One region of the Methylorubrum populi genome, then DNA from elsewhere that is predicted to be linked to it. Evidence: riboswitches for the same ligand, from Rfam matches in the RefSeq annotation. Region 1 holds a riboswitch; each other region holds the start of a gene.
What was found. Region 1 has a riboswitch for cobalamin ahead of MPPM_RS01200 (TonB-dependent receptor). Riboswitches for the same ligand answer to the same signal wherever they lie in the genome.
Positions count from the first base shown of each region.

Region 1 (4,959 bases):
GAGCCCTCGACGTAGATGCAGCGCACCGCCTCCGGCGCCAGGCCGGTCATCGCCGCGAGTTGCTTGCGCAGGGCGTGCGTCATCTGCGAGGCGGTCCAGCAGGTGAGCAGCCCGTCCTTGAACTCCGCGATGGCGCAAGAGGGCCCGATCGAGCCGTGGGTGTGGATGGCAAAGTCGTAGCTCGCCTCCAGGACGCGCGCGGCCTGGCCGAGCGCCGCCTCGGCATCGCCCGTGCTGCTGGTGACGTCGTCCTTCGTCACCTTGGTGGCGCGGACATGCTGCCAGAGCTTGTCCTGCTCGGGCAGGCCTTCCCACCGCGACCACGTCGCCTTGAGCTGCCCGGCCGCCTTCACGGCCGCCCACTCCTTCTCGGCGACGACCGCCAGGAAATTGCCCTGGCGCACCACACGGATCAGACCCGGGATGCCCGCGACCGAGGCCTCGTCCACGCTCTGCAGTTCCGCGCCGATGGCCGGCGGGCGGACGACGCGGGCATGCACCATGCCGGGCACCCGGTAATCCTGCATGTAGGTGAAGCGGCCGGTGATCTTCTCCGGGATGTCGACCCGCGCCACCGACTTGCCGACGAGCGCGAAGGCCGCCGGATCCTTGGTGGCGACGGCGGGATCGATCTTCAGGTCGAAGCGCCCGTCCTTGACGAGTTCGGCATAGGTGAGGCCCGGTCCGCCGGCCTTCGGCCGCACGGTGCCGTTCTCGCTCACCAGCGCCTCGGCGGGCAGGCCGAGGCGTTCGCCCGCGAGCCGAACGAGGCGGGCCCGCGCGGTCGCGGCCGCCTGCCGGATCTCGACGCCGCCCTTCTGGATCGAGAGGCTGCCGTAGGTCGGGCCCTGGTCGGGGGTCAGGGCGGTGTCGCCCTGTACGACGCTGACGCGATCGAGGGGCAGGTCGAGTTCCTCGGCGGCCATCTGCGCCAGCGCGGTCTTGATGCCGGTGCCGAGATCGACCTTGCCGGAGAAGATGGTGGCGCGCCCGTCGGCGCCCAGCGCCAGGAAGCTGTCCACCTGATCCGGCGCAACCGGCTTCGAGAAGCCGTTGGTGGCAACCGGCGCGAAGACCTGCTGCGCGAGGGCGTCGCGGCCGCTGAGCGAGAAGCCGACGACCAGGGCGCCGCCCTGGAGGAGCAGGCTTCGGCGGGAAAGTGTGGGCGCGTTCATCGCTGCAACCTCCCTCAGAGCGTGCCGGCGGCGCGCTGGACGGCGCGCACGATCCGCAGGTGGGTGCCGCAGCGGCAGAGGTTTTGTGCCAGCGCCTGCCGGATCGCCGCCTCGTCGGGCTTCGGCGTTTCGTTGAGCAGGGCCGCCGACTGCATGATCATGCCGTTGATGCAGTAGCCGCACTGCGCCGCCTGCTCCTCGATGAAGGCTGCCTGCACCGGGTGGAGCTTGTCCGGGCCGCCGAGGCCTTCGAGGGTCACGATCTTCGCCCCCGCTTTCAGGCCGGAAACCGGGGTGATGCAGGAGCGCACCGCCTGCCCGTCGATATGCACCGTGCAGGAGCCGCACTGGCCGAGGCCGCAGCCGAAGCGCGGGCCGTGCAGGCCGAGATCGTCGCGCAGCACGTAGAGAAGCGGTGTTTCGGGGTCATCCACGGTCACGCGCGTCGCGTTCCCGTTCACGTCCAGCGACATCTGCTGCGCCATCGGGCGTCTCCCTGGAACTATTCTCGAATGCTGGGCCTATACCCGGCGCGGGGCCGGGGCAACGCGACCGGATCGCAGCCAGCGTCTCATTTTCGCAGCGGCCCGATCCGGCTCGGCGCCGCCAGGGAGGTTCCATGTTCTCGTCCGGCTCCCGCCGTTTGGCCCTCGCCGTCGCGCTTGTTCTGGGAGCCGGCCGCGCCGGCGCCGCCGAACCGATCGCGCAGGATTGGCCGGAGCCCGCACGCAAGGCCGCGGCGGCGTTGGTGGAGAAGTACGGCCCTCCGCAGGAGCAGACGGCGACTCTGCTGATCTGGCACCGTAATGGACCCTGGATCCGAACCGTGGTGCACAAGGTGGGGGCCGAGCACGATTTTCCGGCCAAGCACAGCGACGTCGTGGAGCAGATCCTTCCCTACAAAGTGCCGCTCAACCTCTACAGCGCAGTGGCGACCTTCAACGGCAGCGTGATCCCGGATCGGACCCGAGGCACGCTCACGGCCTTCGGTGAAAGTGAAGCCGGGAACGTGCTCAGCCTGAACCTCGCCCGGTCGGTGGTTCGGGGCGAACTCACACCGGAACAGGCGCGCGAGAAGCAGGTCGCTGCGACTCGGGAAATGGGGGAAGGGAAGACGCCCGAATTGGCCACGAAGCTGACGCTCGAACAGCAGCAGGAGGGTGACGTGTCAGACCCGGACACGGCGATGATCCTGCCGCCGGGCCGCACGCCGTAGCTGCTGTGCCCGCGATTTGGGCCAGTGCCTCAGAAGTAAAGCGCGGCCGGCACGACGTCGGATTCGGCGCACCCATTCCCTCGCGCCGCATCGTTAGCCCCATCGACATGGCATCCGCTGGCCGAGATGGAATTGACAGCACCTTCCGGCGGCGAATAGCTAGGCTTCGACGGTTCCCTTCGGGGATCAAAAGGGAACGCGGTGAGGGGTAACCCGATGCCGCGGCTGCCCCCGCAACTGTGAGCGGCGAGCCTTCCGCCACCATGTCACTGGGCAGCCTCGCCCGGGAAGACGGTGAGAGGGCAGCGACCCGCGAGCCAGGAGACCTGCCGTCAGTCGTGGTCACACGCGAAACGCGTCGGGCGGGGTGTCCTGGCGGGTGTCGAAGCCCCGCCATTCCCGAGAGGAGGCGGTGCGCCGAGGCCTCGTTCGCGGTGACGTGCCACTGCCGTTGCCCGAGGCGTCTCGTACCATGTTGCCTGCTTTTCGCACCCGCTCGCCCGCCGAGCGTCTGCCCGCTGCGCTTTTGCTATCGACCGGCGCTCTCGCTCTGAGCTCGACCCTTCTCGCGGCACAGGAGCGCGCGGCGATCACCACGGAGCCGCATGCCGTCGCGCTGGAGGAGCTGGCCGTACAAGGGACCGGGTCCGGCACACGGCTTCTGGCGCGCACGCCCTACACGGCGGCGCCGACCGGGCTGAATCTCACCGCACCGAGCCGCAGCGGCAGCCGCCTCGACCTCTCGCCGCTGGAGACGCCCGCGAGCGTCGAGATCATACCGGGCCAGAAGATCCGCGAGCGCGGGCAGGAGACGGTGCAGGAGGCGATCACCCAGAACGCCGCCGGCATCACGACGATCGGCGCGCCCGGCAACGGTCTCGGCGCCTACACTTCCCGCGGCTTTGCCGGCGTCAATTCGGTCATGCAGCTCTATGACGGAACCCGGCTCTATGTCGGCGCCGGTACGATCACCTACCCGTTCGACACCTGGAACGTCGATCGCATCGAGGTGCTGCGCGGGCCGGCTTCCGTGCTGTACGGCGACGGCGCCATCGGCGGCGTCATCAACGTCGTGCCCAAGAAGCCGGTCGCCGTCCCGATCAACGCCGCACGCGCCGCTCTCGGATCGGACGGCGTGAAGCGCCTTGCCATCGATAGCGGTGGACCCATCGGCGAGAACGTCTTCTACCGCCTCAACGTCAGCGCCAATCAGGCCGACGGCTGGCTGCGCCAGAACGGCGACTTCGCCAATCTCGCGGTCTCGGGCGCTGTGCTCTACCAAGCCACGCCCGACCTCGCCTTCACTCTGTCGCACGATTACGGCTACCAAGAACCGTTGCGCTACTTCGGCACCCCGCTGATCGGCGGCCGGATCGATCCGCGAACCCGGTTCAACAACTACAACGTCAACGACAGCCGCATCGTCTTCGAGGACAACTGGACCCAGTTCAAGACCGAGTGGACGCCCACCGCCGACATCACGATCCGAAATACGGCGTACCGTCTCGTGTCGGATCGGCACTGGCGCAATGTCGAGAGCTACGCCTTCGTGCCGAGCACAGGCCTGATCCGCCGGACCAGCCCGATCGAGATCTTCCATAATCAGGAACAGATCGGCAATCGCTTCGATGCCGCCTTCAAGGGCGAGCTGTTCGGCCTGCGCAACGAGTTCGTCGCCGGCTTCGACGTCAACCACATCAAGTTCTCGCACACCAACAACTCGCCCTATCGCGGCGAAACCAGCGTCGACCCGTTCGTTTTCAGTCCGGGCATCTTTTCCAGCCTCGACCCGACCACGCTTGGCTATCTCACCAGTTCGAATCAGTACTCGCTCTTTGCGGAGAACCGTCTTGTGCTGTCCGATCAGCTCTCGCTGATCGCCGGCGTGCGCTATGACGCGCCCACGGTCCGCCGGGAGGATCCACGCAGCCCGTCGGCCGGATTCACCAAGGATTTCAGCGCGCTCAGCTATCGCTTCGGTGCGGTCTACAACCCAACGCCGGACAGTTCGCTCTACGCAAGCTACGCCACCGCCGTCGACCCGGTGAATTCCCTGATCACCCTGACGCTGGCGCAGAAGGATTTCAAACTCTCGACCGGCGAGCAAATCGAGATCGGCTACAAGCAGTCGTTCTGGGAAGGCCGCGGCGAGTTCACCTTGGCCGGTTACCGGATCAAGAAGGACAACTTGCTGACGGTGGATCCGCTGCGGCCGTCCGTCTCGGTTCAGGTCGGCAGCCAATCCTCGCACGGTGTCGAGGCGTTCGCCTCGCTCGGCCTGTGGGAGAATTGGCGCGTAGAGGGCAACATCGCGCTGCTTCACGCGCAGTACGACGATTTCCAGCAGGCTGTCGGCAGCACGGCCGTCAACTTCGCCGGAAACCAGCCGATCAACGTTCCCGAGCGCGTGGCGAATCTCTGGCTGAGCTGGTCCTTTGCGCCGCGCTGGGAAGCGCGGGCCGGTGTGCAGTTCGTCGGTGAGACTTTCAGCGACTTCGCCAACACGGCCCGGCGGCCGGCCTACGAAGTCGTCAACGCGAGCATCGACTATCGCGTCAGCGAGACTTC
Region 1 is NZ_AP014809.1:268,000-272,958, reverse strand. Features, by position in the region: gene MPPM_RS01215 (xanthine dehydrogenase family protein molybdopterin-binding subunit) at 1-1,175, opposite strand, end outside; gene MPPM_RS01210 ((2Fe-2S)-binding protein) at 1,190-1,660, opposite strand; gene MPPM_RS01205 (hypothetical protein) at 1,795-2,391, shown strand; cobalamin riboswitch at 2,545-2,739, shown strand; gene MPPM_RS01200 (TonB-dependent receptor) at 2,864-4,959, shown strand, end outside.

Region 2 (4,959 bases), 960 kb from region 1:
CCGGTCAAAGGGATGATCCCTTCGGAATCCCGTCAATTTGCGGAGGCCGAGCGGCGCGGCGTGGCGCTGCGCCGGCTGGCGAAGATGCCCGGGGCGGTGCCGGGTACCACGACGAGACGCCGGACCTCGCCGCGCAGGTAGGCCTGGAGGAAGCGGGTGTAGTTCTTGAACACGACGCAGCCGTTGGAGGCGCCGCTCGGGCCCAGCATGTAGGTGTGGGCGAGGATGCCGTCGCGTCCGTGGATGGCGGCGGAGCCGCCGACGGGATTGAGGCGGATCGCCCGCACTCCGTGGAACAGCGCCTCGCGCTCCCGCAGATCGTAGACGCCGGGCGGCGTGGCGCCGCGCATCCGGACATGGACGTAGTCCGGGTTGTCCTGGGCGACGCCGAGGCCGGAATGGGCTTCCAGCACCTCGCCGTTCGGCAGGGTCACGGTGGCGGCGCTGATATCGTAGACGGCCACGCCCGGTTCGGAGACCGGACCCGGCACGACGCGCCGCCGCGCGGCCGAGTCGACGGCGCCGCTGTCGAGCCCGGCATAGGCCATCGCCCTGTTCGAGGCCGGTGCGGGCGCCGAGGAGCCGGGCAGGTCGAACATCTTCTCGAAGAAGGAGCGGTCGTCGGTCACCGCGGCGCTGAACACGCTGCGGGTCGGCTCGGCCGAGGCACGCGCCGCGGAGGCGGCCGCGACCCGGTTCGACGCCCCGCGGGCGGTTTGCGCGGACTGCGCGGTCTGCGTCCGCGGCTCGAAGCGGAATTCCTCGGGACGCCGCAGCGGCAGCGGCACGGTGAGCGCGACGCGGGCGGTCGGCGCGGACGGGCGCGGCGTGACGGCGGGCGGCACCTCGGCAATCTGAGCCGCCGGGAGGGCGGCCAGCGTCGCGGCCGGCTCGGGCGTCGTCGGCGTCCGGAAAGCGGAGGCCGCCGGAACCGGCTGGACGAAGCCGCCGGTGGCGCCGTCGAGGACCGGCGCGGGGTCGAGCATCCAGGCGAGGGTGCCGGACGCCGCCGGTGCGGGATTGGCCGGTTCGGCCTCGTTCAAGACCTGGGCGGTCCGCGCGGGGTCGGGCGCGGTGCCATCCTGCGGCTGCAGCATTCCGGCCAGAGCGAGGCCGCCGAGCGCGGTGAGCGCGAGCGCCGCGAGAGGCGGCCCGCGCCGACGGCGGACGACGGGCCGGGCGGAGCGACTCTGGACGAGCTCGGCGATGTCCATGCGGGCGGTACTCGACAACGCGGATCCCGCACGGCCTCCCATCGTCGTTTCCGGCTGACATGTGCCAGAATGACAATCGAGAGGGCTTCGCCGATTAGGAAAGGAACAACCTTAAGCCTTCGTCATTGAACGGGATCTTGGTTAATCTTGCCTAAATCGCAGCCGGATCCGTTCAAAAGCCGTTCGCCCCCGAATTGCCGGAGCCGGGCCGGGCCGCCGACGATGTCATCGATGGTCGGAAGGCCGTAGGTCCGGCTTCTGATCGGCCGCCGGGACATGTGCCCAGACTGCCACAGGCGATGTTATGTTGTTACATTTCATCGGCCGACAGGTTGACCCCCCGCCGCAGTGCAGCGAAGTTGCGATAGCCAAGGTTCTCCGGCTGCATCTCCAGATGCAGCCGGGGCTAAGAGGGAATTCGGTAAGCGCGTCCGGGCGAAGCCGAAGCTGCCCCCGCAACTGTGAGCGGCGAGCCCCTGTCAGGGATGGTCACTGGTGCGCGGCACCGGGAAGGCCGGGACGGAGGTGCGGACCCGTGAGCCAGGAGACCTGCCTCGGCGCGATGATGTCTCCCGGGCGGGGTGTTCCGGCGGCGTGCCCGAGCGGCGAGTGCATGTTCATGCGCTCGCGATCGGGCATCCGCCTGAATTCGCGTCCGCACAGCCAGAGCGCACCCCGTGAGAGTTCGGACGAGCCTGAATGCCGTCACTGATGCGAAGCCGGCCCGGCGCCCACGCTGGATGCTGGCCGCGCTGCTCTGCGCCGGCCTGCCCGGCCCGGAGGCGCGGGCGCAGGACTCGGTGGTCCTGGACGAGCTGGCGGTGGAGGGGGAGGGGCGTGGCCAGGGTGTCGGCAACGGCGCGCCGGACGGCCGGACGGCGGCGGCCGGCACGATCGGGCTGATCGGCCCGACGCCGGGCTACCGCGCCGACCGCGCGGTGAGCAGCACGAAGACCGATACGCCCCAGCGCGACGTGCCCCAGATCGTCACCGTGGCGCCGCTGGAGGTCATCACCGATCTCGCCGCCACCCGCGTGGACCGCGTCTTCAACTACACGCCGGGTGTGGCGCAGCAGAACAATTTCGGCGGCCTCTCGGTGTTCAGCTACGCCATCCGCGGCGTGACCACCTCCGAGATCTACAAGAACGGCTTTCCCCTGAACCGCGGCACGCCGCCCCCGCCGGACACGCAGAACGTCGAGCGGATCGAGGTGCTGAAAGGCCCCGGCGGCGGCCTGTTCGGGCGCAGCGATCCGGGCGGCCTCGTCAACATCATCACCAAGCAGCCGACCGCGGAGCGCTTCGTCGAGATGGGGGGCCTGTGGGGCTCGTTCGGGCAGTTCCGCGGCACGGTCGATTCCGGCGGCGCGCTCAACGAGGAGGGCACGCTCCTCTACCGCTTCAACCTCGCCGCCGGGCGCCAGGGCAGCTTTCGCGACTTCGTGGACGGCGACCGGCTGCTCGTCGCCCCCGTCCTGAGCTGGCAGATCACGCCGGACACGCGGATCACCGTCGAGACCGAGTTCCTGCGCAACCGCATCGTGTTCGACCGCGGCGTCATTGCGATCAACGGGCGGCTCGGGCTGCTGCCGATCTCACGCTTCCTCGGCGAGCCGGGCCAGAGCACCGACCAGACCAGCAACACCATGCAGGTGCGGGTCGATCACCGCTTCAACGCCGACTGGCAGATGCGGCTCGCCACCCACTTCAACACCGGCACGCTGGAGGGCGAATCCGCCGAGATCCGCGCCATCGCCGCCGACAACCGCACCGTCTCGCGCGACCGCAACCTGCGCGACTACCGCTGGGACACGGCAATCGCTCAAGCGGAGGTGGTCGGGCGCTTCGACACCGCCGGCATCGGCCACACGATGCTGCTCGGCTTCGAGCGCGAGAGCACCGACAGCCGGGTCGTCTACAACCGCTCGAACTTCCGCACGAGCCCCTACGCCATCGACATCTACGATCCGCGCTACGGCCAGCCGCTGCCGCCGATCACCATCCCGCGCAACAACCTCGAGCGGATCACCAACACCGCCCTCTACGCCCAGGACCAGATCAGCCTCAGCCCGGAATGGAAGGCACTGGTGGGGGTGCGCTTCGACTTCTTCGGGCAGTCCTTCCGCGAGCGCATCCCGCGCTCCCAGGTCGACCAGACCTATTTCGCGGCGACCCCGCGGGCGGGCCTCGTCTACCAGCCGACGCCGGAACTCGCGCTCTTCACCAATGTCGGCACGAGCTTCCGGCCGAATATCGGCCCCGACGCGGCGGCCGTGGCCCGCGACGGCCCGTTCGCCCCCGAGACCGGCATCGGCTACGAGGTCGGGGCCAAGCTCGACCTCTACGGCGGCGCGCTGGCGCTCACCGGCACGGCCTTCCTCGTCGACCGGCAGAACGTGCTGACGCCCGACCCCAACAACAGCGCCTTCTCGCTCGCCGCCGGCGGGGTGCGCAGCCAGGGCTTCGAATTGACCGCCGCCGGCCAGATCACGCCGGAGATCAAGCTGCTGGCGGGCTACGTCTTCGCCGATGCGACGGTGACCAAGGACAACGTGCTGCCGGTGGGCACGCCGCTCATCAACGTGCCGCGCCACTCGGGCAGCCTGCTCGCCGTGCACGAGGTGCAGGCCGGCCCCTGGAAGGGGCTCGGGCTCGGCGGCGGCGTGCGCGGCGTCGGCGAGCGGCCGGCGGACGCGGTCAACAGCTTCTCCCTGCCGGCCTACATCGCCGTCGATGCGCTCGCCTATTACCGCTACGAGAATTTCCGCTTCGGGCTGAACGTCGAGAACGTGTTCGACACCGCGTATTACGAGAGTTCACTGAACCGCTTCCGGGTCTATCCCGGCTCGCCGCGGCGCTTCACCGGCACGCTGACGGTGCGATTCTGATGCGGTTTCGGCCGGACGCCGCATCGGCTTCGCGGACCCGCATCGGCGCCATCGATGCCCTGCGCGGCCTCGTGATGCTCCTGATGCTGGTCGATCACGTGCGGGAGTTCTTCTACCTGCACGCCCAGGTGAGCGATCCGGTGAACCTCGCGGCGACGCCCCCGGGCCTGTTCCTGACGCGGGCCGCCTCGCATCTCTGCGCGCCGGTCTTCCTGCTCCTGACGGGCCTCTCGGCCAGCCTCTACGGGCACAAGCACGGCAGCCGCGCCGCGACCTCCGCCTTCCTGCTGAAGCGCGGGTTGTTCCTGATCGCCCTCGAAGTGAGCTTGGTGAACCTCGCCTGGACCGGCAGCCTGCTGCCGCCGGTCCTCTATCTTCAGGTGATCTGGGCGATCGGGCTCAGCATGCTGGCGCTCGCGGCCCTGCTCTGGCTACCGCGGCCGCTGCTGATCGGCGCGGCGCTGGCGATCATGCTCGGGCACAACGCCCTCGACGGCCTCGTTCTGACGCCCGATCAACCGGGCTACACGCTCTGGGCGGTGCTGCATCAGCGCGGGATGATCCCGCTGCCCTGGGGGGCGGCGCGCACTTCCTATCCGGTTCTGCCCTGGATCGGCGTCATCGCGGCGGGCTACGCGCTCGGGCCGCTCTATGCCCCCGGGGTCGATCCAACCCGGCGCCGCCGACGCCTCGTCGGCCTCGGGCTGGCCAGCCTCGCGGCGTTCCTGATCCTGCGCGGCCTCAACGTCTACGGCGATCCGCATCCCTGGCAGGTGGGCAAGGACGGGGTTACGGGCGCCCTGTCCTTCATCAACCTCACCAAGTACCCGCCTTCGGCCGACTTCCTGCTCGCGACC
Region 2 is NZ_AP014809.1:1,227,241-1,232,199, reverse strand. Features, by position in the region: gene MPPM_RS05705 (DUF2778 domain-containing protein) at 33-1,214, opposite strand; cobalamin riboswitch at 1,569-1,785, shown strand; gene MPPM_RS05700 (TonB-dependent siderophore receptor) at 1,892-4,102, shown strand; gene MPPM_RS05695 (acetyltransferase domain-containing protein) at 4,102-4,959, shown strand, end outside.
Region 2: linked by a shared signal. The riboswitch ahead of MPPM_RS05700 (TonB-dependent siderophore receptor) and the one ahead of MPPM_RS01200 (TonB-dependent receptor) in region 1 are both predicted to bind cobalamin.

Region 3 (4,959 bases), 1.3 Mb from region 1:
CGAATCCTCGTCGCAGCCCTCGATGCCGCAGGAGGCGAGGAACGAGCCGTCGAAGCCGAGATCGCCGAACTCGTTGACGATGATGGCGAGGCGGCGCCCGCCCGCGTTCTCGACGGTGTGGCGCACGAGCGTCGTCTTGCCGGCCCCGAGGAAGCCGGTGACGATGGTGCAGGGGATCTTTTCGACGAGGCTCATGATGGGGTCTCCCCTCGGGCCGCCTTGAGCGGCGGGATGCGGGCGACGACGCCCTTGCGAAACGCCTCCGGCCGTTCGCGCCAGGGCACGACGCCGTCGGGGGTCTCGAGGTAGCGACGCAGACCCGCCAGGATGGTGCGGGCGGAGGTGTCGGGATCTTCGAGGGCGTCGAAGTCGCCGTAGACGTAGGTCCAGCGGCCGGGCGAGACGACCGCCACGGTGCAGGGCCGCTTGCAGACCGAGAGGCATTCGGCCCCCTCGATCGTCAGGCCCGGCACCGGCTCGCGCTCGGCCTCCGCGAGCAGCGCGGCCAGAAACTTGGCCCCGGCGCGCGGCTCGGAGGTGTCCCCCGCCGCGCGGCAGGTGGTGCAGACGGACAGGACCGCGGTGTCGGGATCAGGCATTCGCACGCGCACCCGCCTCGCGGCCGAACAGCCCCCAGGCCCAGCCATAGGCGAGCCCGATCACCGCCCAGAACACGAAGCCGATGGCGAGCGAGCGCGCGGCGAATTGCGCAGCCGCCGCCGGGGGCACCTGCGACGAGACCGTGTCGATCGCTTGCGGCGCGCCCGCCAGATGCGGCGCGACGATCAGGACGAGGCCGCCGAGGATCGTCAGCGGCACCCGCCGCACGGCGATCAGGTAGAGGCCGAGGCCGGTGGCGATCACCGTCATCAGCCACCAGGACTGGCGCAGCACGAGCGGCGCGGCGCCCATGCCGGGCAGTTCCGGCGGCAGGCCGATGGCGGGGGCGAGCGCCACCGCGAGGAAGCCGGCGATCCCGACGACGAGCCCGCCCTGCGGGGTCGGATCGCGGCGAAGCGCCAGCATCACCGCCGCGAGCAGCAGGGCGTAGCCGACGCCGCCGACCAGCGTGGCGAGCCCGGTGAAGGCCATGCGCTGCAGGCCCGGCGCGGGCTGCCACTCGTCCGCCTTGCCGTGGTCATGCCCACCCTCGCCGTGGGAATGGGCATGGGCCGGGACGATCAGCGAGGCGAAGGGGGCGGCGGGGGACGGCGCGAGGGCGGCATGCGCGCCCTCGTAGGTCTCCGCCTGAAGGATCAGCGGGGAGGTCAGCGCGAGCTGAAGGCCCGTCGCGACGACGGACGCGAGAAAGCCGGCGACGAGCGCCGCCGACAGCAACCGGGTGATCATGGAACCGCTTTGAGCCGCTGGATGCGCGGATCAGTGGCAGGGGAAGTTCTGCGCGTGGCGGAAGTCGTGCGCCGCGTTGTGCAGCACGGTGGCCGGGGCGAAGCCCGCCACGAAGACGAGACCGAGGCCGAGGAAGGCGGCGACGATGAGCGCGCGGGCGCCCTCGGCCGAGCGGGTGGTGGCCTGGGTCTGAAGGGTCGCAGTCGTCATCGGGTCACGGGCTCCGGCCGCCCCACCGGCGGCGTTCGAGGACAGAACGTTTCAGACGGCAGGTCTCCTGGCTCGCGGCTGGTATCGTGCCTGCCGCCTTCCCGGAACACCCGGTGGCTCGTGGCAGGAACTCGCCGCTCACAGTTGCGGGGGCAGCCGCGGAATCGGGACTTTCGAAAAAGCCTCTCACCGCATTCCCTTTTCACCCCGTCGCCGGGGCACCGTCACCCGCCGCTTGTAACGCGGAGTCGGTGCCCATGCAAAGCGCCATTGCGTGAGGGCCTCAGCCCGGTGCAAACGGACGGCCATGACGGAGGCTGCACCCGACCGGATGACGCTGGTGCTCGGCGGCGCGCGCTCGGGCAAAAGCGCCTTTGCCGAGCGGCTGATCGAGGCCTGCCCCGCCCCCTGGCTCTACATCGCCACGGCGCAGGCCTGGGACGACGAGATGCGCGTCCGCATCGGCGAACATCGCGCGCGCCGCTCGGAATCGTGGCGCACCCTCGACGTGCCGACGGCGCTGCCGGAGGCGGTGGCCGCCGCGACCGGGCCGGTGCTGGTCGATTGCCTCACGCTCTGGCTCACCAACCTGCTCCTGGCCGAGGCCGATCTCGACGCGGCCACCGAGGCGCTGGCGCGGGCCTGCGCCGCGGCGGCGGGCCCGCTGGTGCTGGTGGCCAACGAGGTCGGTCTCGGCATCGTGCCGGACAACGCGCTCGCCCGCCGGTTCCGCGATGCGGCCGGGCGGCTGCACCAGCGGCTCGCCCGCGACGCCGACCGGGTCGTGCTCACCGTCGCCGGGCTGCCGCTGACGGTCAAACCCTCACGCGAGAATCCTTGAGATGAGCGAAGACGATACGCGCCACCGCGAAAAGATGGCCAAGCGCAAGGCGGTGCAGGACGCCGAGGTCGCGTCCAAAAAGATCGAGAAGGGTCTGCTCATCGTCCATACCGGCCCCGGCAAGGGCAAGACGACCGCCGCCCTCGGCCTCGTGCTGCGCATGCTCGGGCGCGGGCACCGGGTCGGGGTGGTGCAGTTCATCAAGGGCGCCTGGGACACCGGCGAGGCCCGCGCCCTGAAGAGCTTCGGCGACCGGATCGCGTGGCACGCGCTCGGCGAGGGTTTCACCTGGGAGACCCAGGACAAGGCCCGCGACATCGCCGCCTGCCGCAACGCCTGGGAGACGGCGCGGGCGCTGATGGCGGACGCCAGCATCCGCCTGCTCGTCCTCGACGAGCTGAACATCGCCCTGCGCTACGACTATCTCGACCTCGACGCGGTCGTCGCCGAATTGCAGGCGCGCCGCCCCGACCTCCACGTCGTGGTGACCGGCCGCAACGCCAAGCCGGCCCTGATCGAGGCCGCCGACCTCGTCACCGAGATGGGCAGCGTGAAGCACCATTTTTCGGCGGGGGTGAAGGCGCAGGAGGGGATCGAGTTCTGAGGGTGCGTGTGGTCTCGTGAGACTGGGATGCCAACCCAATCAGATTGTCGCTGCGAAGGGCTGTGGAGGCTTCCCGTCCGGTTTCTGGACGGGCTGCACGGAAAGCCGGCGGCGACGGGACGAGAAGTTAGCGTGCCAAGCTCGTCCGCGCCAACAATACCCCGAAGAGAACCAGCATCCCACCGAACACCCGATCGATCCAGTGCCGCACGCGCAGGATGCGGCGTTTGACGCCCCCGGCGGAGAAGAAGAAGGCGACGAGCACGAACCAGACGATGTGCGCGGCCGAGATGAAGGCACCGTAGCCGATCTGGATGCTGAGCGGCGTCGTTGGCTGGACGACCTGCATGAATAGGCTGACGATGAAGATCGTCGTCTTCGGGTTCAGCGCGTTGGTCAGGAACCCGACCCGGATTGCCATCATGTCGGAGAGCGCTGCCACGGGAGCGTTCGGCTCGTCCTTTACCGGCTTCGCCCGCAGCATCCCGAAGCCCAGCCAAACGAGATAGGCCGCGCCGACAAGCTTCAGTGCGTTGAAGAGCCAGATCGACTGCTGGATCAGAAGGCCCACACCGAGGATCGTGTAGGCGACATGGACGAGGACGCCGCCGCCGATGCCGATCGCCGTCAGCAGTCCGGCCTGCCGCGAGAGCACGAGGCTGTTGCGCGTCACCATCGCGAAATCCGGGCCGGGACTGACGACGGCCAAGAGGGTGATGGTGACGACGGCGAGCAGTTCGGCCACAGATGCGCTCCAAGGGATCATCCTGGCTCACGCTAGACTTTTGGACATGGCTGGAAAAATGATAAATGCTGACCGTGTTGGTGAGTTTGGCTGACAGATGGGCGCCGGCCGCCTCCCGCCGCTGGCAGCGCTCCGCTGCTTCGAGGCGGCAGCACGTCTGGAGAGCTTCAGCCGTGCCGCCGACGCCCTGCACCTGACACACGGCGCGGTCAGCCGCGCGGTGCGCCTCATCGAGGCCGATTTCGGCGTCGCCCTGTTCGAGCGCCGCAGCCGCCGCGTCTACCTGACGGAGGAGGGGCGGCGTCTGGCGAAAGCCGTGCGCGACGGACTCGACCTCATCGCTACGGCGGCCGATGAGTTGCGGCATCAGGGCCGGGCAGGACCAGTCACGCTGTCCTGCGAGCCGACGCTTCTGATGCGCTGGCTCATCCCCCGTCTATCGACGCTCCACCGGGCGCATCCGGAGATCGACGTGCATCTGGTGGCGGCGGGTGGGCCGGTTACGTTCGGCGGCGGCATTGATCTGGCGATCCGGCGGTCGGACTTCCCTCTGGGGCCGGGCATCCGGGCAGACGACCTCTTCGAGGAGCGCATGGGACCGATCTGCCGCGCCGACATGATTGACGACTTCTTCGACCGGAGCGGTCCGACGCCGACGCTGCGAGCCGATGCTAAGCTCCTGTATTCGCAGTCGCGCCCCGAAGCATGGGCGAACTGGAGCGGCAGCACCGGCGCAAAACTGCCCACCAGCGCAACTCGGAGGTTCGAGCACTTCTATCTCGCCCTGCAAGCCGCCGCCGCGGGCCTGGGGGTCGCGATCGGGTCATGGCACATGGCGCGCGATGACATCGCGAGCGGCGTGCTGGCCGCGCCCGCCGGTTTCACGACCGACGGGTCGCGCTACCTTCTCCTATCGTCCGAGGGGGCGCCGTCACGCGTCGCCCGGGCACGAGAGATGATCGGGTCCTGGATGGCCGGCATTGGCTGATCCCGGATTCGATGCGTCCGGCCCGGTGCCGAAACGTCAGAAGGATCGAAAGCGGCTCCCTCATATGGTCGAGCCGATTGGGTTTGAACGCCGGGAGCCTGCCATTGGTATCCGCACGTCCGCCGACCTGACCGAGGCCTTGCAGGAAATCGACCGGCTGTGGGGCGCCCCCCGCGGGACCCGCCGGAAGGCGACAGGCTCGACGTGCTGGCCGCGCTCGC
Region 3 is NZ_AP014809.1:1,590,288-1,595,246, forward strand. Features, by position in the region: gene cobW (cobalamin biosynthesis protein CobW) at 1-195, opposite strand, end outside; gene MPPM_RS07300 (DUF1636 family protein) at 192-599, opposite strand; gene MPPM_RS07305 (CbtA family protein) at 592-1,350, opposite strand; gene MPPM_RS07310 (CbtB domain-containing protein) at 1,381-1,560, opposite strand; cobalamin riboswitch at 1,601-1,801, opposite strand; gene cobU (bifunctional adenosylcobinamide kinase/adenosylcobinamide-phosphate guanylyltransferase) at 1,868-2,401, shown strand; gene cobO (cob(I)yrinic acid a,c-diamide adenosyltransferase) at 2,403-3,005, shown strand; gene MPPM_RS07325 (LysE family transporter) at 3,133-3,771, opposite strand; gene MPPM_RS07330 (LysR substrate-binding domain-containing protein) at 3,848-4,738, shown strand.
Region 3: linked by a shared signal. The riboswitch ahead of MPPM_RS07310 (CbtB domain-containing protein) and the one ahead of MPPM_RS01200 (TonB-dependent receptor) in region 1 are both predicted to bind cobalamin.